DNA from 4 places in the Sphingobacterium thermophilum genome. Region 1 is predicted to be linked to each of the others. Evidence: riboswitches for the same ligand, from Rfam matches in the RefSeq annotation. Region 1 holds a riboswitch; each other region holds the start of a gene.
The links. A riboswitch is a leader RNA that binds a small molecule or an ion and turns the genes downstream of it on or off. The one in region 1 is predicted to bind S-adenosylmethionine.
Positions count from the first base shown of each region.

Region 1 (5,939 bases):
AGATTCAATTATATCTTGGTGTGCAGCAATTATTTCATTTCTTAACCTGTTATAAGATTTTTTGAAATTAAGAATATCTTTTACCGACTTGAAATCAGTAATATTATAATAATTTAATCTCTCCTTTAGCCTTGTCAGAGCACCTACTTTATTATAAGTTAATCGGAATGGATAAATTTGTTTGCCAAAATACACCTTTCTGAATAGAACAAAAAGCCTCTCGTTGCTGTGAAGTAATTCATCATCTATTTATCTCCTTTTCCGGTTAATAGTAGAAAAAATCAATAAAATTTGTGATTGAGATTATTATTAATGGTAGGAGATGTATCTATTTTTACAAAACCAAACCATCGATATATATCTATTTTATGAGGACTTTTTTAAAGACCATCTGCCAGAGCATTAAACATTGGTACATCCCCGGTATTATCGGCCTCGTGTTTGTCGTTTTCGGGTTATATCTTTTTAGTCTTCCGCTGGCGACATATCTTACTTTGGTCATGCTTTTTAGCCTATCTTTTTTATTTTCAGGAATTTTGGAAATTTTCTTTTCCCTCCAAAACCGCCGTTATTTGGAGGAATGGGGATGGTACCTTACCGGAGGGCTCTTCAGTGTGTTGATAGGTCTCATATTAGTGGCGTATCCTGCCCTAAGCGCCACACTGTTGCCACTTGTGCTGGGTACAGCTATTTTGGTCCGCTCCATTCAGGGGCTGGGTTTCTCTTTCGACCTTAAAAGTTATGGCTTGAAACAATGGTGGCATCTTGGAGTATTATCTATTATGGGGATTGTCCTTTCTATTTTGGTTATCCTCAATCCTTTGGCAACAGGAATTTCTCTGGCCATGCTTCTCGCATTTTCTTTTGTCGTGGCAGGAATTTCGGCTATAGTCCTTTCCATCCAACTGAAAAAGTTGCATTCCTTACCGAAACGGTTATCGAAAGAGTTGAAAGAAAAAATCGAAGACCTTCGAGAGGAATATTATGAATATATCCACAAAGCCTAGTTCTATCTACCCTTCTATATCGAGGCAGATCCTTCGGGATTTGTCTTTTGATTAAAAAAAGCTCTTATAGCTGTGGAACCTATGTAGAGAGGATAAAGTGATGGATGAATCGACAATTTCTAAAACAAAATTTTATTATGCTACCTAGCGAAGTAATCACGTAAAAATGCGCTTTACAAAGATTTTAAAACAAAAATCCCCATTATACTATAACATAATGGGGATTTAGGATTTATTCTTAACGAATTTTTAGATCAATTCTACACTACGTTTTACAAAAGTCGTAAGATCTGATCCTGTCAACAGTCCACGTGACAGTAAGGCTAAATCGAAGGCTTGTTTCGCTAGCTTTTCGGCATCTTCTTCTGAACTTTCGATGATACGTTTTACCAGCGGGTGATTGCCATTTACACTCACCTTATAATGATCCGGCAGCGAATCATAGAAGCCCATACCTTTACCGGTCTTGGCCATATCTTTCATACGACGCATAAATTCGTCTATTGTTACCGATACCGGAAGCTCCTCTTCCGACATGGCTTCCACATGGACTTCCATATCTTTACGACTGATAGCCTTATTGAAGATTTCGGTTACCTTCTTACTTTCTTCCTCAGACAGCTTTAGCTCTATTTTTTCTTCTTTTTGTATTAGTTTATCGATAACATCGGCATCTACACGTTTCAGCTGTACCTTCTCTCCTCCTTTTTGCTCCAGATAAGAGGCAAAATGCGAATCTATAGGACCATCCAATACTAAGACATCGTAACCTTTGGCCTTCGCATTAGCGATGAAGCTATCTTGCTGATTGGCATCAGATGTGTATAGATAAACGATGTTGCCATCTTTATCAGCTTGGATATCTTTTACCTTCTCATAGTATTCTTTGATCGTATAGTTTTCGTTGGCTATATTTTTCAACAAACAGAAGTCGTTGGCTTTCTCGGCAAACTTCTCTTCTGTCAGCATGCCATATTTAATAAAGAGGCCTATATCATTCCATTTCTCTTCAAAACCTTTGCGGTCCGTCTTAAAGATTTCCTGCAGCTTATCCGCTACCTTCTTAGTGATATAATTACTTATTTTCTTCACATTGCTGTCGGCCTGCAGGAATGAACGCGACACGTTAAGAGGAATATCTGGTGAGTCGATAACCCCATGCAGCAACATCAGATATTCTGGCACAATATCCTTTACCTCATCGGTGATAAATACCTGACGGGAGTACAACTTAATTTTATTGCGTTGAACTTCAAATTCATTTTTAAGCTTAGGAAAATAAAGAATACCTGTCAGGTTAAACGGATAGTCTACATTAAGATGAATCCAAAACAAAGGCTCTTCTGTGGAATATGGATAAAGCTCCCTATAGAAAGACAGGTAATCCTCATCTTTAAGGTCTGCCGGAGCTTTGGTCCACGCCGGATTGGTGTTGTTGATAATATTATCAACCTCTACAGTTTTATATTTAGGTTTACCGTTTTCGTCTTCACCATCCTTCTCGGTTGTGGATTTGGTGCCGAAGCGAATCTTTACAGGAAGGAATTTGGCATATTTGTCTAAAATTTCCTGCAATCTGAATTTATCAAGAAACTCTTCCGACTCCTCGTTGATATGCAAGATAACATCTGTACCGCGACTGGTACGCGATCCTTTGGAGATTTCATAAGAAGTGCTGCCATCACATACCCAATGTGCAGGCTCGGCTCCTTCTTGATAAGACAAGGATTCTATTTCTACCTTATCGGCCACCATAAAAGCCGAATAGAAGCCCAAGCCGAAACGACCAATAATTTCATTGGCATCTTTGGCTTCCTTGAATTTCTCCATGAACTCTGTGGCTCCGGAAAACGCTATTTGGTTGATATATTTTTTGATTTCCTCGGCCGTCATACCAATACCATTGTCGGAAATCGTAATGGTCTTGGCGTCCTTGTCAAACTTGACATCCACAACCAAGTCGCCCAGCTCACCATTGAACTGTCCTAAGGCTGCAAGACGTTTTATCTTTTGGGAAGCATCAACAGCGTTGGAAACCAACTCACGTAAAAAGATTTCTGTATCTGAATATAGGAATTTCTTGATGACCGGAAATATGTTTTCCGTGTTTATGGAGATAGTACCTTTCTCTGTGCTCATATATTTAGCGTTTTTATTACGAGCATGAGTTATCAAGCTACGTTCCAAAAGATTTTTTAGGACATTTTGGCAGGAGAAAATGACAAAATAAAATTAAAGACATTGACATTTCAAAATAATCTACTATATTTGTAGAGTATTCAGAATTGCGTAAGCAATACCAACCGAGTGTAGTCACCACGGTGGTAAAATAATACGGGTATCAGGACCAAAATAAACGTTTCCACGCTTTATTTATCCCTAAGTTTTCTGAATACAATTTATGGTTTAACGTAAAATCTAAATTGTATGTCAAACAACAGCAAACTTTTCCAGCATTTAGTGGAAAAATTCAGCCAGTACACTACCGAAGAGCTTATACGTCTCAACAATGAGACGGTAGACAGCAATGCATGGGGCTCTTCCAGAGCTACGTTCCGCACCGCTATTATCTCTGCTCTTTCACGAAAAGGGATAGACATGTCAAGGATTATTGAAAAACAAGACGGTTTCACACACATAAAATCTGTTCCTGTAAAGTTGCAGGACAACTCCCTAATCCCTCTTCGTCAATAACTTGCTCTCATATTCAACGTTCACCAGTTTCATAATCAAAAGGGCAACCTATGTTGCCCTTTAGTTCTTTTAATGTACATGCGATAACGCATATAGAGCAAAGGTTCCAAGCCAATGTGACCCCATATAATCATCTTGGGTAGAAAGGTTGGGTAAGGCAAATGCTATATGGTGATCAGCTATGCTCTTCAAATGTTTCAGTTCGGGAAGTTTGGCACTAACCCCATACAGACAGGCGGCCCTGCTATAGTTGAGGCCGTCAAGATGTACGAGCTTGCCGTCCGTACGGTCTTTCACCACCGCAGGCTCAAGGATAAACTTGTCGTCGAAAAGCTGTGGCATAAACTGTAGCAGCCACTCTCTAAAATCTGCTTTGGTCAATATCTTGGACATCAGATAAGCCTCTTCCAGACATGGTGACAGGAAGTCATAGCCACTTGGCTCGTACGCCAGATCACAATGCTCATCTTTTGCAAACAGTCGCTGTCCATGCTCTACGATAGCAGCCTCAAAGGACTTATCCCCTACGGTCCTAGCATAATCCAACGACAAGGAGAGTCCGAAAGCACTGTTGTCATGCTGCCCCGCACGTATTGGATATACCAACTTAGGAAGATATTCTTTATAACGTTCCACCAATAAATCGGCGAGGGGCTGCAAGGCTGCTTTCCATCGCTGCGCATCTGGATCCTGCCATAGGGTAAGGCTTTCCTGCAACTTAAACAGCCAAGCCCATCCGTAAGTACGTTCGAAGCTGGTATTATTCTTATCGTTAAAAAAGGCCATTTCCACCGCCACATTCTCCGGGGTAATATGTCTGTTCAGCAAGTCCCGCACTATACCTGCCTTATCCAACGAAGGGTATTGACGCAGTAGCTCCACAATAGACCAGTAGCCATGAACAGAAGAATGCCAGTCAAAACATCCGTAGAATATAGGACGTAAAGCCTTCGGCGACTTCAAATCTTCTTCAGATCCCAACACCTGCCCCAACTTATTCGGATATTCCACTTCCAAACAATGTGTGGGCAACGCTATAATCCTACGAGCCAACTCCTCATCCAAGCGGACTACCCTGCTGTCCTCTGCTCTATCCGCTTTTGACGAAATATTTCTACAAGCTGAAAAAAACAAGGTTGTAATCAGCACAAAAGAGACCAATGTTACTTTCTTCATTGTAAAGTATTCATAATTTAGATTATAGCTTAAATGTATAAAAAATTATCAATCAAACGACATGAACATCACAGATTTAATTACAGGAGGAATAGGTTCAAACATAACTTCTGCTATCTCCAAGACACTGAATATTGACGAGGACAAAACCAAATGGCTGGTTGCCGCGGCCGTACCGCTGATGGTTGCAGCACTCAATTATAATGCAAAGAAAAGTTCCGAAAAAGCAGAAAATATAAATAAAGCATTAGAACAGCACGACGGCAGTATCTTCAGTCAATTGGATAAGCTGACAGACAGCACCGTAAGTACGGATGGCAAGAGAATAGTGCAGCACATCTTTGGCAGCAACACCGATGTGGTTAAGACTAATCTTGCTTCAAGAACAGGATTGTCTACAGAAAAGATTGAAGGTGCCTTAGCTCTACTCGCCCCTCTTGTGATGGGATTCTTCGGCAAGCAGAAGAAATTAAACAACGGCGGAGTAGGTGACCTTATTGGAAATATCTTAGGAGGACAGTCGTCTTCCGGCGGTGGTATCTTAGGATCTCTGGTAAGTAATATCATGGACAGCTTTGGCGTATCCTCCCCGACAAATCAGGGAACACTCTCCAATTTGGCCGGTGAGTTTTTTAACCAAAACAATAATGCCGATAAAAAGGGGTCAGTATTAGATACCTTAGCCGCCATATTCGGTAAATAGATAAAATACGGACTGCAAAGTCTGTATTTTATCCTTCCCTAAGTCCCAGCTCCTCAAACAGCTTTCTGTACTCTTCAAAGCGATGCTGACGTACAGGTCGTACATAAGGATAGGTGTTGAAATACAACACCAAAGCCGGAGCAATCTGCTTATAGACAGACACAAATTCATACTTTATCAGTTCTCCGTTATAGATACGCTGCTTGATTTTATTATGATACGGATACATTATCTTGTTGTGAAATTATCTGTTGTGCACAAAAGTGCCCCATACTGAAGCATGCCTGCAAGAGATAACCTCCCGTAGGGGCATCCCAATCCAGCATCTCACCTATACAGTGCACTTTTGGATATTTTAC
Region 1 is NZ_BAABGR010000019.1:2,182-8,120, reverse strand. Features, by position in the region: gene ABD873_RS08795 (HdeD family acid-resistance protein) at 369-1,007, shown strand; gene htpG (molecular chaperone HtpG) at 1,257-3,146, opposite strand; SAM-I-IV-variant riboswitch at 3,278-3,372, shown strand; gene ABD873_RS08785 (hypothetical protein) at 3,435-3,701, shown strand; gene ABD873_RS08780 (DUF2891 domain-containing protein) at 3,771-4,877, opposite strand; gene ABD873_RS08775 (DUF937 domain-containing protein) at 4,939-5,580, shown strand; gene ABD873_RS08770 (hypothetical protein) at 5,609-5,809, opposite strand; gene ABD873_RS08765 (BaiN/RdsA family NAD(P)/FAD-dependent oxidoreductase) at 5,793-5,939, opposite strand, start outside.

Region 2 (5,939 bases), on a different contig from region 1:
CAAACGCCTGCTGCTGTCATGGAGGAATACAAGTCTGCCTTAAAGAAATTTGCCCAAATTCGTGTGGCTGCCAATAACACCTATGCCGATACCATAAGTTTTGCGCAGTATGAAAAGCAGTTACAAAAATTATTAGATCAGCATGTGATTACCGAAGATATCATCAGACTGGTTGAGCCGATAAATATTCTGGATACCGAAGCATTTGAAGAAGAACTAAGCAAAATAAATAGTTCCCGAGCAAAAGCAGAGAAAATAGCAGCTGCTACTTCAAAATATATTACTGTAAATATCGACACAGATCCAGTATTGTTTCGCAAACTATCCGAGTTGATTTCAGAAACCATAGCCGAAATGCGAGCTAATCGTCTTTCAGAATTGGAAGCCTTGAAGCGTTTACAAGAAATAAAAGAGCAAGCCCTAAAAGGTGGAGGAGATGCCGTACCTGAAGAATTGCAAGGCAAACGCAGAAATATTGGTATTTATCACTTGTTCCAATCGGAAGAACTATTAAATGGCAAAGAAGTTGACGCTGCTTTAATGTTCGATGAAATACTTTCGTCTTGCGAAATAGTAGATTGGCATAAACGAATTGATATCATCAATAAAATTGAATTGGAATTTGGAGATTACTTAATGGATGTTATGGATTTGCCGATGGACAAAGCCGATGAATTGACCAAAAAAGCCATTGAAATAGCCATAGCAAGTAGTAAATGATGAAAGAACATGTACAATTTGGCAGACATACCATCGAATTTGAGTTGCGTTATGCAGCTCGAAAGACTGTGGGAATAAAAGTGAACCCGGATACCAGTGTTGAGGTTTCCGCGCCAGAGACCTTGAGTCTCGATAAAATACATCAAGCTGTGACACGAAAGGCGATGTGGATTCTGAAACAGAAATCCTATTTCCTTGGTATGGACACGGTCAATAATGACATTATCGCCAAGTCGGGATATTCGGTGAATTACTTAGGACGACGCTATAAAGTAATGGTAGGAATAGGCGGTAAAAACGAAGTAAGCTATAAGGGAAATTTGTTTTTGGTAACGGTAAAGAATAAATCCTATGCACAAGAAGTATTGGAGCAATGGTTAAAAGAAAAAGCCTATCAAAAAATCACCGAAATTGCCAAGCCAATTATTAAGAAGTTTAGCGAGCGGTACAAAGCCCCGTCTGAAATTTACTTTCAGGAGATGCCCACCCGTTGGGGGAGCTGTACGGTGAAGAACAAACTCATTTTTAATCCACGATTGATACATACCCCAAAGCGGTGTATCGAGTATGTGGTGATGCACGAATTATGTCATATCGTCCATAAAAACCACAGTCAACAATTCTTTGAACTATTAACGCAGTTAATGCCCGATTGGGAGAAGCGAAAGGAGAAGCTGGATAATTATAAATAATCATCAGAGAAAAATCTACTGCCCGAACGCCAAGTTCCGAAAACGTTAATGGAAAGTGTTAAACAACATTATTCTTAGCAATAACACACTTGGAAATGAAGAAACATTCAACTCAAAAATTGGACTTGAATTAGTATTAATGTCTGAATATTAAAATGAGCTAATATCCAATGAGTAAAGTTGTTTTATATTGGAAAATATCCAATTTACCTATCTATTGTAGGCTTCGTAAAGATTATTTCTCACAAAAAAAATTTATTATTTCCCAAATATTTATTAACATAGCATCACAATCATCAAGAGTACATGGGTACACCAACCGAGTTGAACCAACCACGGTGGTCAAAGGATGAGGGCCTTCCGGTCAAAAAATGGTTTTCCCTTTCTCTTAATGATTGGTACTTAGGTTTTATTTAAAAGTATCAAATCATGGAACAAAAGATTAAAATTTTCGAAGAAGAATTAGCCCGTCTGTCGGACGAGGCATTGGTAGCGCGTTTTAACCAAGAAGTGGATAATCCGGGATGGGTAAGTTCAAGGGCTTACTTTTTGAAAGCTCTGTGTCTCCAATTTGAAAAACGAAGGATAGATGCCTCTGTTCTTCAAGGTGACCATGGAATATCCCTTAAACACAAGGTAAGACTTCAGGAAAGCAAATTGGTTGTTTGATTTTCCAGAAAAAGCCGACTAATATAAATTAGTCGGCTTTATTTTTATTTTCTATAATGGTTCCTAAAGCCATAAGCATGTAATTCTTTTTGCAACAGATTAAAGTCTATGCCCAATCCTTAAGAAGATTGGGCGTAGATGTTTATGAGGTTTATGGTATTTAAGCTACGGTAGGGGCTTTTTGCAGTGCTTGACGGACAACGATCAGGGTAAGGCGCACACAGACGAGCAATACGAGATAGGCCAAGCCCAGAGTTAGCTGATCTTTGATATCTATGAGGTTGACCACCACATAACTTGCTATGGAGAAGATGACGTAGGAGCCTCCGCTGGCCAGTCCGCTTGCGGTGGCCGCATAATGGGGTCTGCTGGTCAACGAATAGGTAAAGTAGGTGTTATAGCTGAACCCCAACCAAAAATGGATAAGGAAGACAAAAGCCATCATGATGTACAGCTGATGAAATAGGAGTGCTGTGGAAAGCATAATCGCTAGAATGATGAACTGCGAGCGGATGGAGAGCTGAAGTTTCTGATATATAGGTTTGTTTATCTGCTTTTTACTCCAGAGTCCCCCGAAAAACATGGCTAAGCCGGAAATAAGTGCACAGTACCCGGAATATACGGCGGTGAGATGGTGTTCATGTTCTACGATAAAGGCTATGTTCATGCTAAAGACCATGATCATGCTGTAGCTAAGTCCCAACACAAGGATGCCGAGGCTGAAGTCAGTAGCATTCAAAAGTTCTCTATACATGGACATAACACTCTTAAGCTTGAAAGGCTGTTTCTTAGGTAAGGTTTCTCCGCTATATATCCATTCTAGGATGAGCAGGATAAGAGCATAGAGGGCGAGGAAGTAAAAGTTGGCCCGCCAGCCGAAGGCTTCCTGCAGAAACCCGCCCACAAAGGGGGCGAGGATAGGCGCTGTTGACCAGACCACGGTGACCATGCTGGTATAATTTTTTTGCTTTTCTCCGGTGAAGACATCTACGAAGAAGGCTCTTTTACATACCACAATAAACGAGATAGCTATGGCTTGGATGAGTCGTAAAGATAGAATCACGTGTATGTTACTGCTCCATGCTATGCCTAATGAGGAAAGAAACAAGACGAGCAGAGATATAAGATTAATCCTATAGCGTCCGAAACTGTCGGAGATGCTTCCCACGAAGAGCTGGGAGAGTCCGTAACTTACTAAATAGACGGTCAAGGTCAATTTGATATCGGATTCGCTAAGGTGCAGCTCACTCGCCATATGAGGAAACGAGGGAATGTACACATCCATGGCGAAACCCGAAATGGGAATAAGGGCAAATGCCAGAAAGGTGCTGATACCTACATTTTCATGCTTTAGTGTTTTCATTTTGCTTTTTTCCTTTTGTGAGCAAGCAAAATTAAAATGAGAGATAGAGGTATCCGCTAATCGATTCAAACAAGAATTTATAAAAATCAAATATCCCTTGCCTGGGTTGCACGATATTGCTTTGGCGTGACACCCGTATTTTTCTTAAAGAATAGTGTGAAATGTTGCACGTATTCAAAGCCTAAGCTTTCTGCAATTTCAGAGATGTTCCAGTCCGAATATTTGAGTAGGCTGATAGCTTCGGCCACAATCCTTTCATTGATAAGCTGTGTGGTGGACTTGCCGGTCTGAACTTTGAGGCAATGGTTGAGGTGGTTGACATGGACGTTAAGCAACTGTGCAAAGTCGGAGGGGCTGCGTAGGGATATAGGGTTATGCGGCGAATCGATAGGAAACTGTGATTCTAAAGCATTGACAAATGCGTTTACTACCCAGTTTGGGGAACCCTGTTTCACTAAGAAAGGAGAATTTGTAGACTGCTTCCATATAATCTGGTAAACTATTAGTTGGAGCCACTTCTGCACCATCTCTTCCCGGTATTCAAAATCACTGTGATATGCGTCAAAGAGTTGCTGGAAATAAAAGAACATAAGATCGTAGGTATCTTGATCCAGAAACAACGAAGAGGTGCGGTTAGCTTTTAGAACCTGAAGCAGGCGGTTGAAAATCAATTTCAGGTCATAGGTGAGGTATTCGTCAGTGAAAAGACATATAAATCCGGAGGTATGATCTTCGTCGAACGATTTCCAGCTGTATGCCATTTTGGGCTGGGAGACGATGATGCAGGGCTTGTCAATGATGACGGTCTCCTGTTTGGTCTTAAGTTGCGCTTTGTTGTTAAGTAGGGTTATTTTCCAATAATCGCGACGTGCGAAGGGAAGCCCTACCGTACAGTTTTTGCGCTTGAGAATATTGAAATGACGAGGTACGCCGTTGTGCTTAAGCAGGTCTTCAGGAATCTTCCTTCCTGCAAATTCATAATAATCTCTTAAAGTTTCCGTTCTTTCCATATTTATATAAATCAAATATAGTTAGCTGCAGGCTATGATACAAGGATTGCTTTTTATAACGGAAGATTTACGGATTATATTACCTGTAAAATGACACAAATCTTAAAAGCATGAGAAGTAAAGAAGTTACTGTAAAGCTATTTTGCCTACTAAGACGCGTTGTACTTTATTGCCTATCAAAAGTTAAATAATGTGAAATAATTCATATTGAAGAAATTAAATGGTTAATTTGAAAAAATAAAAAATATAATACCCAATACATTTTAATGCATACCCAAGTAAAATTTAATAATGCCAACGCATTATTCTCTAAATCCCTCAAGTTAAAAGTCAACCAATATTTCCAACAAGATTTAATTAAGAAGACCGGCAACCGCAAGCTTATTATAAAAGCTATCATATTATTAACAAGTCTTGCTGTATTGTACAGTGTGCTCGTTTTTGTGCAGCCCCACTGGGCTATTAGCGTGATTTTATGCGTCCTTTTAGGTATTAATTTCGCTGCTATAGGCTTTAATATAATGCATGATGCGGGACATAATTCCTTTTCCGATAACAAGAAGGTTAATACCGTATTATCCTACAGCTTGAATCTGCTAGGAGGGAATATCTTTTTTTGGAAGATAAAGCACAATATTGCACACCATACTTTTACCAATATTAATGGAGAGGACCATGATATCGATGTGAAATTTATGCGTATCCACCCTGATCAGTCGCTAAAGAAATATCACCGTTTTCAGCCAGTTTACTTTATCTTTTTGTATTCTATCTCTTATTTGGCGTGGATTTTCTTTCAAGATTATGAGAAATATTTTAAACAGCGGTTTGGCACGAGCTCTGATAAATTCACTTTTCCGGTAAAAGAAAAAGTCATCTTTTGGATAAGTAAGTTTCTGCATTTTCAGTTGTTTATTACCCTTCCGATGCTTGTGGTTGGTGTTGTTCCTGCATTGGTAGGCTTCCTTATTGCGAGTGTTGTTTGTGGTATTTGTCTGGCTACGGTGTTCCAACTGGCGCATGTGGTGGATAAGACCGAATTCAAGACTATAGCCAATCATCGCGTAGAGGAAGAGTGGATGATTCATCAGCTTCAATCTACAGCTAATTTTGCCACAAACAGTAAGCTTTTAGTATGGCTGCTGGGAGGACTGAATTTTCAGGTGGAGCACCACCTCTTTCCTAAGGTTAGTCATATTCATTACCCTCAACTGAATAAAATCTTGAAGTCGACATGTCTGGAGTTCAATGTAAAATATAACGAATATCGTACTTTCTTTTCCGCCCTACATTCGCATATCCGTGTGATTAAGATGATGGCTCATTAAGCCAATTATACATAAAAAGATAGGATTAACATGCTATGATTTCAGTTCATACATAATATACAGCCCCTGTAGGGGCTTTTTTTGTGGTATAACACTGTGATAATACATGATTTTAACGTTTTGTTGTGCTATTCTTCAGCATTTTTACTATGTTTAT
Region 2 is NZ_BAABGR010000029.1:186,026-191,964, forward strand. Features, by position in the region: gene ABD873_RS10560 (type I restriction endonuclease subunit R) at 1-720, shown strand, start outside; gene ABD873_RS10565 (M48 family metallopeptidase) at 717-1,412, shown strand; SAM-I-IV-variant riboswitch at 1,701-1,794, shown strand; gene ABD873_RS10570 (hypothetical protein) at 1,842-2,081, shown strand; gene ABD873_RS10575 (MFS transporter) at 2,242-3,444, opposite strand; gene ABD873_RS10580 (helix-turn-helix domain-containing protein) at 3,531-4,454, opposite strand; gene ABD873_RS10585 (fatty acid desaturase family protein) at 4,721-5,782, shown strand.
Region 2: another riboswitch for S-adenosylmethionine. It lies ahead of ABD873_RS10570 (hypothetical protein); the one in region 1 lies ahead of ABD873_RS08785 (hypothetical protein).

Region 3 (5,939 bases), on a different contig from region 1:
AATAAGCAGGTTTATGGCGTCGTTGTTGACCAAAGATAGTGCATCGCCCGAGATGACTTCATACTGAAGTCCTGCAGCATTTTTGTGCTCCATAAGTTTTTGTATGACGAGCAGCACCTGTTTATTGCTTCGTACCAGAATGCCTATTTGTTTAGGTTTGTAGCGGCCAGAAGATATCCATTCCGTTACTTTGGCACAAAGTCGGTTGATACTTTCTTCTTCTACCTGATTGGCTCGCCTTCTACTATTCTCTACCGTGAGGTACTCAATCTCTATAGAACCTTGAGGATTCTCATCTCCCACCTTGAATGATGGAATCAGCTGGCTACAGCTGTCGTAGGCTCTGAGGAGCAAGGTGTCGTTTTGTGATGCATGCCACCACTGTAATCCCTCCTCGGACAACTCTGTATCAGCAATTTTGTTGAGCAGTTGCTGAAGCTGTTGAGGTATAGTTTCATATAGGTAGTTGTTGAAGCGTATGATGTTGGGCAAGCTTCTATAGTTGACGTCTAGGCTGCCTATGTCGATAAAATGCTTCTTCTGCTCTTCCGACAGATGGAAGGTTTTCATGACCTGTTCTTCCACCTGTTGGAGGAGGATGCGCCAGTCGCCGTTTCGCCAACGATAGATACTTTGCTTTACGTCGCCCACGATAAGATGTTCGTTGAGCTGTCCTTTGGTATTACTAAGTGCGTTGAGCAGCAGAGGACTGTAATTCTTCCACTGGCTGCGGGAGGTGTCCTGAAATTCGTCGAAGAGGAAATAGTTGTAGCGATTGCCTATCTTTTCCCATATGAAGGTTGGGTCTTGATTTTGATCTAGCCCCAGCCTGCTCAGCAGAATCTGAGAGTCCGAGATTAGCTGAGCATTATTTTCCTTTCGCCATTGACTTAGCAAATCCGACATCTCCTTCAGCAACCTCAGATAATATAAGTTGCTTTGGACGGCCTGATAGGCGAGGAAGGTAGGCAGAAGGCTTTTTAGTGTGACGAACTGTTCTAATATCGGCTTAAATCGTTCTTTGAGGTCGTAGCGAATGTTTTTGTCCTGATCGGTGAAGGCATCGTTGTTGTCAATAAGTTTGATGAATTTGTCCAACGTTTTGATAAGGTCGGAGTTGGAAAGCTTATGGACTTTAGACGATGTGTTGTTGGCCGAGACAAGAGGGTTTTTTGACTTATTCTTCATCTCATTGGCATCCACAAATAATGCTTTGAACATGTCTTGGAAGGCCTTTATCGCTTCGCTAAGACTATCTAAGTAGGATTTTGTCTTTTCGTAGATCTCGTTGTTCAGAAGATTGAACAGCCGATGGGTGTCAGCAGAGGCTAAAGCCCCGTCAAATTCTTGGAAGTTTTCGCTGAAAATAAGCTCTGCCAGCTGACTTAGCTGGTTGCGGTAATTCCAGTTTTCGTTGTTGTTTATCTTTTTCTCCGCAAAATCGATGATCCATTCCAGCAGTTGAGGCTTTTCGTCTAAAGATTCATTAAGCATACGGGTAAGGTCTGCTTTGACCTTACTGGTGTTCATTTCAATTTTGTATGCTGCATCGAGGTTAAGTTCATAGGTAAATGACCGTATAACCTTCTGTGAGAAACCATCGATAGTGCTGATGGTGAAATGACTATAGTCGTGCAGGATCTTGCGAAAGACACGTAAGGCTTTCTGCTGGATGACGTTTTCCGACCACTCGCTATTCTGTTGTAAAAGTGGTTTTCTATAATCGTCAATTTTTTTGGAGGTGTCACCTACTGCCAATCCTCGCAGCACGAGAAGGATGCGTTCTTTCATTTCGGCAGTAGCCTTATTGGTGAAAGTGACGGCTAAAATTTCACGATAGCTGTTTTCGTTGGTCAACAGCAGGGTAATATAATGTAACGTAAGGCTGAATGTTTTTCCCGAGCCGGCGGAGGCTTTGAGAATCTTCAAAGGAGCAACATGCGTCATGGTGATAATACGATTTGGAAGATTGAAAATACAGTTAAAAGCGCAATATGGCAAGTTATTTCCTTAGGAAAGTAGTAACTCAGAGGCCGTGTCCCTATAAATGTCAGATAATCAGCTTTTGTAGAAAAGTGGTTGATTGATAGAATAATTTATTCTTTTTGTCAAAAAATTTTTATCTTTGCGTCCCCTCTTACATGAAGTACGGGGGATATGTTGAATACATAATTAATTAAAAAAGAATGGCAACTAAAATCAGATTGCAAAGACACGGTAAAAAAGGAAAACCTTTTTACCATGTAGTAGTAGCAGATTCACGTGCTCCACGTGATGGTAAATTCATTGAGCGTTTAGGTTCGTACAACCCTAACACTAATCCTGCAACTATCGTTTTGGATTTCGACAAAGCTTTGGATTGGTTGAACAAAGGTGCACAGCCTACTGACACTGCTCGCTCTATTTTATCAGCAAAAGGTGTTTTATACAAAAAACACTTATTGGGTGGTGTTAAAAAAGGAGCTTTTGATGAAGCTACTTTAGAGAAAAAATTTGCTGCTTGGTTAGAAGCTAAAGAAGCAAAAATCGCAGGCACGAAAGAAAGTCTAGCGAAAGCTAAAGAAGAAGCTAAAAAAGCGGCTCTTGCTGCTGAGGCTGCTAAGAAAGCTGAAAAAGCTGCGGCTATCGCTGCTAAAAATGCTCCTGCTGCGGAGGAAGCTCCTGCAGAAGAAGCTGCTGAAGCTACAGAAAACAACGAAGAAACTGAAGGATAATTCTTTCATAAAGTATTCGGAAGAGCCGATTCATCAAATGAATCGGCTTTTTTTGCTATTTTTGGGATTTCTAGATTCATAAAATGACAGTAGAAGAAGGTTTTTATATAGGATATGTATCCAAGACGCGTGGCCTGAAAGGGGAAGTGCAGCTGTACTTTGAGTTTGATGCGTACGACGAGCTGGACTTGGACGTGATATTTTTGGAAGTAAACAAGAAACTGGTTCCTTATTTTGTACAAAGTATCAAGTTACACAACAACAGTACGGGTTATGCATTTTTCGAAGATATAGACCATATAGATAAGGCCCAGCCTTTGGTGCATCGTAAGATGTACCTTCCGAAGGATAAGCTACCGGAGCGAGATCCCGACGACTTCCGTTATACGGACCTGATAGGCTTTTTGGTCATCGACGAGCAACATGGCGAGTTGGGAGAAATTACCGACGTGCAAGAATTTCCACAGCAGTTTGTGGCCACAGTGGATATAGATGGTAAAGAATTGATGTTCCCTCTTTCGGAAGATTTGATACTGGATATCGATGTGGAGGAAGAAATTATAGAGGTAGATTTACCGGAGGGATTAGTCGATTTGTATAAGGAATAATAGGAAGAGCATACCGTTCTTCCTTTTTATTTTATAAGTCTATAGTAACAAAAATAGCGTAATAGTATAGCAGGATTGTAGACTAAATTGTAGATAAATTTTGTTGTTATCATTCTATTCGCGATATTAGCGGGGCTTATAGAGAAAGGCGGAGGGAATAGACCCAGTGAAGCCTTAGCAACCTGACGGAGGTCAAGGTGCTACATTCTACCCCTTGTGGGAAAGATAAGTCAGTGAAAAGCCCATCTCTTAGTCTTTTCTCTAAGCCTAAACTGAAATAACAACATGAAAATTATAGACCATATCAAGAATGCAAAGGGAAAAACTTTGTTCTCTTTTGAGCTGTTGCCTCCGGCCAAAGGTCAAGGCATCCAAAGTATTTTTAATACAATGGATGAACTAATGGAGTTTAACCCTCCGTTTATTGATGTTACATACCATAGAGAAGACTATCTGTATAAGCAGCACCCTAATGGGCTTCTAGAGCGCGTAGCCTATCGTAAGCGGCCGGGAACGGTAGCTATATGTGCTGCTATCATGAATAAATATAAGGTGGATGCCGTGCCTCACCTGATATGTGGTGGTTTCACCAAGGAAGAAACCGAAAATGCACTCATAGATTTGGACTTTCTGGGGATAGACAATGTGTTGGTTTTACGTGGTGATGCCCGCAAGGGTGATCCTGATTTTATTCCTACTCCTGGAGGGCACGCCTATGCTACGGAACTACTGGCACAGGTCGTAGATATGAACAACGGCAAATACTTGCATGAAGATATAGAAGGATCGAAAACGAACTTCTGTATAGGAGTGGCTGGCTATCCGGAAAAGCATTTCGAAGCTCCCAACTTCAATACCGATTTCAAATGGTTGAAGAAAAAGGTGGAAATGGGCGCCAACTTCATCGTAACCCAAATGTTTTATAACATCGATAGATACAAGGAGTTTGTGATAAAATGTCGTGACAACGGTATTGATGTTCCTATCATTCCGGGGCTGAAACCTTTGACCAATAAGAAACAACTGATTTCCTTGCCAAAAATCTTCCATCTAGATATTCCGGAAGAACTCAGTAGCGCTATCGAAGAATGTAAAACGAATGCCGACGTACAGAAAGTAAGTACAGAATGGATGGTAAATATGTGTAAGGAGCTTATCGACTTTGGAGTACCTGTATTGCACTTCTACACGATGAGTAATCCGGGGCCAACGAAAAAGATTGTAGAACAATTAGCATAATAAGAGGGGATTTCTTCAGAAAATCCCCTCTTTCCATTGATAGCGGAGAGCGTGTTAGAATTTTATTCCCACACCGAATCCTAGTAAGAAAGGATTGATATCCACTTTTGCAGGAATGTGTAGTCCAGCGGCTAGATTGGAAGCATCTACGTTTACGTCTGTCTTTAATAGGATGTTTTTCACATCAAGATTTAAGAAAATATTTTTGGAAATGTTGATATCGGTACCTAGTTGCATGGCAAAGCCGAAGGTGTTATCATAGCTGATATCTTTTACGGTATTTCCGGCATCCGGATTGTAGAAGATTGTATAGTTTACACCTGCGCCTACATATGGCTTCCATACCTTGTTAGGACGGAAGTGGTATTGCAAAGTAAGGGTAGGAGGCAGCAGCCACACATCTCCTAAGTCTACATTGGCATTGGCAGCACCGCCGATAGCCGAAAGATCGGAGTTGGTAGTATGAACATTATGCTTTGTTGTTCCTAAAATCAGTTCGGCCGCAACATTTTTCGAAAAGAAATAAGTGATGTCTAATTCCGGAATAAATGTGCTAGATACAGACACATTGCCTCCGATGGTCGAAATTTCTGCGTTCTCCACGGGTACAACACCTACTCCTCGAAGACGAATCTGCCATTTATCATATTCTTGGTTTTCCTGAGCTTGAGCAAACCCTAATGAGAAAATTAATCCTGTTACGATAGATAATATTGCCTTTTTCATATCAATTAATTTAGTTGTTTGTACAACCAAATGTAGGAGGCAATCGTATTTTTACAAGTGATTTATGTCAGTATTAATAATAGTTTAGACAACTTGTTTTTATAAGCAAGAATGATGTTTGTTATTTTGGAAATGAAAAAGGAGAGGTTAGGAAAAGCAAAAGAAAAGCAAAAGGAGGTCATTGACCTCCTTTTTATATGTTATGATCCTTTTTTGACTTCTTTGGCCCAAGAATCCTTTAGGGTCACTGTTCGGTTGAACACTAGTTTTTCTGCAGTAGAAGAGGTGTCTAGGTTAAAATATCCAAGACGGATAAATTGATAACCTTTTCCTGCTACCGCATTGGCTAAGTCCGGTTCGATGTAGGCTTTAGGAACTACCTTCAAGCTTTCCGGATTCAACACTTTTCGGAAGTCTTCTTCTGCAGCAGGATTTTCCACGTTAAACAATCTGTCATACAGTCTTACTTCAGCTTCTTTGGCGTGATCTGTAGATACCCAGTGGATGGTTCCTTTAACTTTTAGTCCTGAAGTATCTTCACCTGATTTAGAATTCGGTACATATGTACAGTATACTTCGGTCACTTTGCCGTTTTCGTCCTTCTTGAAGTCGTGGCATTCTACAATATAAGCATGTTTAAGACGTACAGAAA
Region 3 is NZ_BAABGR010000015.1:258,694-264,632, forward strand. Features, by position in the region: gene ABD873_RS07080 (UvrD-helicase domain-containing protein) at 1-1,947, opposite strand, end outside; gene ABD873_RS07085 (30S ribosomal protein S16) at 2,187-2,714, shown strand; gene rimM (ribosome maturation factor RimM) at 2,798-3,322, shown strand; SAM riboswitch class I at 3,456-3,554, shown strand; gene metF (methylenetetrahydrofolate reductase [NAD(P)H]) at 3,608-4,561, shown strand; gene ABD873_RS07100 (OmpW/AlkL family protein) at 4,616-5,287, opposite strand; gene ABD873_RS07105 (glutamine--tRNA ligase/YqeY domain fusion protein) at 5,488-5,939, opposite strand, start outside.
Region 3: another riboswitch for S-adenosylmethionine. It lies ahead of metF (methylenetetrahydrofolate reductase [NAD(P)H]); the one in region 1 lies ahead of ABD873_RS08785 (hypothetical protein).

Region 4 (5,939 bases), on a different contig from region 1:
GAGGCCGGAAATTTCCGTATGGACCTTTACCATCGTCTGAGCGTGATATTGATCCATGTGCCTTCCTTAGCGGAAAGAAAAGACGATATTCCGATTCTTGCCAACGCTTTCTGTGAAGAGATCTGTGTAGATTATAATATTCCTGTGAAGGAAATTACGGATGATGCTATGCAGGCACTACAGGAACTGCCTTGGACCGGAAACATACGTGAACTGCGTAATATGATCGAACGTTTGATCATCCTCAGCGACAAAAAAATCACAAAGACTGAGGTAAACATGTTTGCCAACCCATCCGTATCTACCCATAAGAACGCTGTAGGGTCATCGATGATAGACCTAGACCGCATGGAAAACTTCAATGATTTCTTAAGTTTTGCCGAAGAGAAATTTTTGATACATAAACTGAACAAGAATTTTGGCGATATAGCCAAGACAGCAAGACAGGTAGGTTTGTCGGAAACAGAGCTGAAGAAAAAACTGGATAAATTTGGCGTGGAGATATAATGAAAAGGGCAAGTAATGCTTGCCCTTTTTTATTCGTTAAATTTTCTTTTTTGTCTTTTGTAAAGGATGACAATTACAGCTATGAGAATGATTGCACTGATGATAATATAGCCTGTGGCGGACTTTTCTTCATGCACGCTTTGTTCCTGCGCCAGACATAGCTGTATGCTTGCCAATAATGTGAATAAAAATAATCTTTTCATAAAATTGGAGTATAATTAGGTGTCTCCTTATAAAGCTATATAATATTCATCATTAAAGCAATTTTTGATCATGAAATAAATATTAAGAAAAAATCACTAACCTTTTTAGGGGTTAGTGATGCAAAAAAAGCATAATATTACTGAGAGAACTAAGGTAATTCGGCCAAGAAGTTACCTTCTTGGTTGATGAGTTCTTTCTTGTCCAGAATCTCCTGAAGATTTATGGTTCCGATGACATATTTATAATGTTCGCCATAATATCTTTCAGAGATATTTTTGAAGGTTACCTTATTTAAGAGTTCTTCGTCTTCGTAACGGAGGTAAACTTTCAAGTCGTAGTTTGTAGAATATTGCAGCTCTTGGGACTCCAGGTGCTTTTTATATTCGTAGCGATAGCCGTAACGCAAGGCAGCGATGTCGGACAATACCGCCGAACCGGTAGGGTGTCCACCTGCTCCTTTGCCATAGAAGAACTGTTCGTCGGCGAAGGCTGCTTTTACCAACACTCCATTATTTTCGTTCTCAACGTTATATAAGATATTGTCTTTGTTGATGAAGCGCGGCAACACATACAATACTACTTCGCTGTTGCTTATCTCTTTGGCATAAGGAATCAACTTAATTTTGTAGTTTTTCTCACGAGCAAACTGTATATCGGCGTCCCCTAATTTGTCAATACCTAGGTTGAGGATGCTGTCTGGATTGACAAAGATGCCATAGGCGTGCGAGGCAACGATAGTCAACTTGTATTTAGGGTCAAAGCCACCAACATCTAAGATGGGGTTGGTTTCGGCGAAGCCTAGCTCCTGTGCTTTTTTTAGGGCGTCGGCATAGCTTTGTCCTTCGTTAAATACTTTGGAAAGGATATAGTTGGAGGAGCCGTTGAAAATCCCGCTTACTGAATGCAGCAGCTCATTGTCATAGTATTCTTCTAAATTGCGGATGATTGGAATACTGCCACATACTGCTCCTTCGTACAAGAGTGAGGTGCCATATTGTTGTTGTAGTTCCGTAAGTTCTTGGAGATGTGTAGCAATCATTTTTTTGTTGGCAGAAACCACATTCTTACCCGATGAAAGGGCTCTTTTGGTGATTTCGAAAGCTGCCTCGGCATCGTCGATAAGCTCGACTACGGTATTGATTTCCGGGTCATCGAGTATAGCATTGGCGTCTGTGGTGAATAGTTCTGCCGGCAATGAACGCTTTTTGTCGGCATTCTTAATGACAAATTTTTTTATTTCTAAGTTTAAGTTTTTTGTTTTGATAATGTCGTATAATCCTTGTCCCACAACTCCAAACCCGAACATTCCGATAGTAAGTTTCTTACTCATAAAATAAAATAACTGTAGTTTCTCTTTTCCCTTATTTTCTGATATTAAAAAATTAAGTAGTCAGAAGACTACTTAATTTTTTCGAAAGCTTGTGCTAAGTCGGCTTTGATATCGTCAATATGTTCGATACCCACGGACAGACGTAACAATCCAGGGAATACGCCGGCCTTAGCTTGTTCTTCTGTCGTAAGCTGCTGGTGTGTTGTCGCAGCAGGATGTATGATCAATGTTTTGGCATCTCCTACGTTTGCCAAGTGGCTTATCAGTTGTAACGCATCGATGAATTCGTTCGCTTTGTCGGCTCCTCCTTTGATGGAGAAAGATAAAACGGCACCATATCCATTTTTAAGATATTTCTGTGCATTATGGTGATGAGGATGGCTCTTCAATCCAGGGTAGCTTACTTTTTCTACCTGAGGGTGAGCTTCCAACCATTGGGCGATTTCGAGCGCATTGTCCACATGGCGTTGCACACGTAATGATAATGTTTCCAAGCCTTGCAGCAATAGGAATGAGTTGAATGGAGATAAGGAAGGACCGAAGTCTCGCAATCCTTCTACGCGTGCGCGGATGGCAAACTGTATATTGCCGTAAGGACCGTTTTCGCCGAACACTTCAGAAAATACCAAACCGTGATAACCTTCTGAAGGCTCTGAGAATTGTTTGAATTTGCCGTTACCCCAATTGTAGTTGCCACCATCGATAATCACTCCGCCGATACTTGTTCCGTGGCCGCCAATCCATTTGGTAGCTGACTCTACGACAACATTAGCGCCGTGTTCCAAAGGTTTGAAAAGATAACCTCCGGCACCGAAAGTGTTATCCACAATAAAAGGAATGTCATATTTACGTGCTACAGCAGCGATCTTGTCGAAGTCAGGGATATTGTAAGAAGGGTTACCGATAGTTTCTACGTAGATAGCTTTAGTCTTTTCGTCAATAAGCTTTTCGATATTTTCGGCATCTGAATCTTCGGCAAAGCGTACTTCGATACCTAATCTTTTGAAGGCTACCTTAAATTGGTTGTATGTACCTCCATAAAGGTTAGCGCCTGCAACGAAGTTATCTCCGCTTTCCAAGAGGTTGTTTAATGCAATAAACTGCGCGGCCTGTCCGGAAGATACAGCAACGGCAGCCACACCACCTTCCAATGCTGCTATTCTTTTTTCGAATACGTCGGTGGTAGGGTTCATGATGCGTGTATAGATGTTTCCGAACTGTTTCAGCGCAAATAGGTTAGCACCATGTTCTGCATTCTCGAAAACATATGAGGTAGTTTGATAGATTGGAACAGCTCTTGATCCTGTTGTTGGGTCGGCCTCTTGGCCAGCATGTACTTGTAAAGTTTCAAATTTTAAGCTTTTATTCTCAGCCATTTTCTTTTCAATTTTTCAGGTTATAAAAATATATGATGATTTACTCCTTAATAATAATGTATTCAGAAGGGTGGTCGTCTTTTATATAGCAATATCTGTAAGGAAAAATATTGCAGACGACTAGCGCATTCGCATGCACGAAATAGAATGTTTACGGGTGAAAAATGCGGAAAGGTGTTCCTTAACAGGAAGGTTGTCAATCGGATAATTTAATGTTGTCTTCGTTGAATATATCATAGTCTTTTACATTTATATGCTCTAAAACGACATGTTTTAGACAGGAATTGGCACCTTTTCAGCCTTTTGCTGCTGGTTGCCAGTGGGTCACTGAGCCAGTCTCTCGCCACTTCTTTATAAATCAAGACCAATCCTTGAAAGGTTTTGATTAGTAATATGCTACAAAAGTACTCGACAAAGATAGTAGAATTTTTGTAAAATTAAAATTATTTAAAAATTTCTGTAAAACAAAAAGAGCGGCTTCAGAGGCCACTCTTTTATGTTTAATGTATGTAGGGCAGCACTTAAAACTTAAGATGTTTGACAGTCAATCCATTGTTGATAAGCTGTTTTAAGGCATCAATACCTATTTTGAGATGTGTTTCCACATATTTTTCGGTTACGGAAATGTCGGAATCCGCTGTTTTGACGCCTTCAGGAACCATGGGCTGATCAGATACCAATAGCAGGGCTCCTGTAGGGATTTTGTTGGCAAACCCTACGCTAAATATGGTAGCGGTTTCCATATCCACAGCCATGGCGCGGATGGATTTCAGATATTTCTTGAAAGACTTGTCGTGTTCCCACACGCGGCGGTTGGTTGTATACACCGTACCTGTCCAGTAGTCTCTTCCATATTCACGGATGGTGGTGGATATAGCCTTTTGGAGAGCGAAAGCCGGTAGGGACGGTACTTCGGGAGGGAAGTAGTCGTTGGACGTACCTTCGCCGCGTATTGCTGCAATAGGAAGGATTAGTTCACCTACACCTATTTTCTTTTTTAGTCCACCGGTTTTTCCCAAGAATAGAACAGCTTTAGGCCTTACGGCAGATAGGAGGTCCATGATGGTGGCGGCCATAGGGCTTCCCATACCGAAGTTGATGATGGTGATGCCGTCTGCGGTACATGCCTGCATGGCTTTGTCTTCCCCATAGATGGGTGCATCGTCGTGCATGGCTGAAAACAACTTCACATATTTGGTGAAGTTGGTAAGCAGGATGTAATTGCTAAACTCTTCTAAAGGTTTTCCTGTATATCTAGGCAGCCAATTGTTGACTATTTCTTCTTTTGTTTTAAGTCCTGGAGTTATAGGACTTTCTACTGTTTTTTTTTCTTTCTTCATAGTACTAAATTTTAATGTTAACCCCAAAAGACACGAAACCCTCACTTTGGAGGAGTGAGGGTTTCGCTGCTTATGCTACTTTCAGCTTCTTGATATCTGCTTTGGCGAATTTTTGCTTCGCATATTCCAGCGTGATATGAAGCGTCTTGTCCTCACTCTGATCTTTTGTGGATGGAATCTCAAACATGGCATCCAGCATGATAGCTTCACAGATGCTTCTCAAGCCACGAGCCCCCAATTTGAATTCCCAAGCCTTGTCTACAATAAAGTCGAACACTTCCTTGTCAAACTTCAGCTCTATGCCTTCATATTCAAACAGTTTTGTGTACTGCTTAATCAAGGCATTTTTTGGTTCTGTCAAGATGCTCAAGAGCGCCTTCTTGTCTAGCGGGTTCAGGTGCGTCAATACCGGAAGACGACCAATCAACTCAGGGATTAAGCCGAAGCTTTTCAAATCCTGAGGAGTGATATACTTATAGAGGTTATTTAAATCTATATCTTCCTCTTCGTCTTTCATTTTATAGCCTACGGTCTGTGTACGCAGACGGTTGGCGATTTTCTTTTGGATGCCGTCGAAAGCTCCACCGCATATAAACAAAATATTGTTTGTATTTACGGTGATCATCTTCTGGTCTGGGTGTTTACGTCCACCCTGCGGAGGTACGTTTACGTTGGTTCCTTCCAGAATTTTCAACAGCGCTTGTTGAACTCCTTCCCCCGACACATCGCGTGTGATGGAAGGGTTGTCGCTCTTGCGTGCGATTTTGTCAATCTCATCGATATAGACAATACCTCTTTCTGCTGCCGCTACGTCGTAGTCTGCTGCCTGTAATAGGCGGGTAAGTATACTTTCTACGTCTTCTCCCACATATCCTGCTTCTGTCAGCACTGTGGCATCCACGATAGCAAAGGGTACGTTAAGTATTTTAGCTACCGTTTTTGCTAATAAGGTTTTTCCTGTTCCGGTTTCTCCGACGATAAGCAGGTTAGACTTTTCTATTTCTGTCTCATCGGAAGAAGTTTTTTGGTTTAATCTCTTATAATGGTTGTATACCGCTACGGAGATTACTTTTTTAGCTTCATCTTGACCGATAACATACTGGTCAAGGTGTTGTTTGATTTCTATCGGACGAATTAATTTCAATGTCGTCTGCAGCGACTTATTTTTACGGTGATTTAATT
Region 4 is NZ_BAABGR010000003.1:21,700-27,638, reverse strand. Features, by position in the region: gene ABD873_RS00830 (sigma-54-dependent transcriptional regulator) at 1-507, shown strand, start outside; gene ABD873_RS00825 (hypothetical protein) at 537-710, opposite strand; gene ABD873_RS00820 (homoserine dehydrogenase) at 860-2,041, opposite strand; gene ABD873_RS00815 (O-acetylhomoserine aminocarboxypropyltransferase/cysteine synthase family protein) at 2,110-3,417, opposite strand; SAM riboswitch class I at 3,664-3,777, opposite strand; gene ABD873_RS00810 (AMP nucleosidase) at 3,939-4,757, opposite strand; gene clpX (ATP-dependent Clp protease ATP-binding subunit ClpX) at 4,828-5,939, opposite strand, start outside.
Region 4: another riboswitch for S-adenosylmethionine. It lies ahead of ABD873_RS00815 (O-acetylhomoserine aminocarboxypropyltransferase/cysteine synthase family protein); the one in region 1 lies ahead of ABD873_RS08785 (hypothetical protein).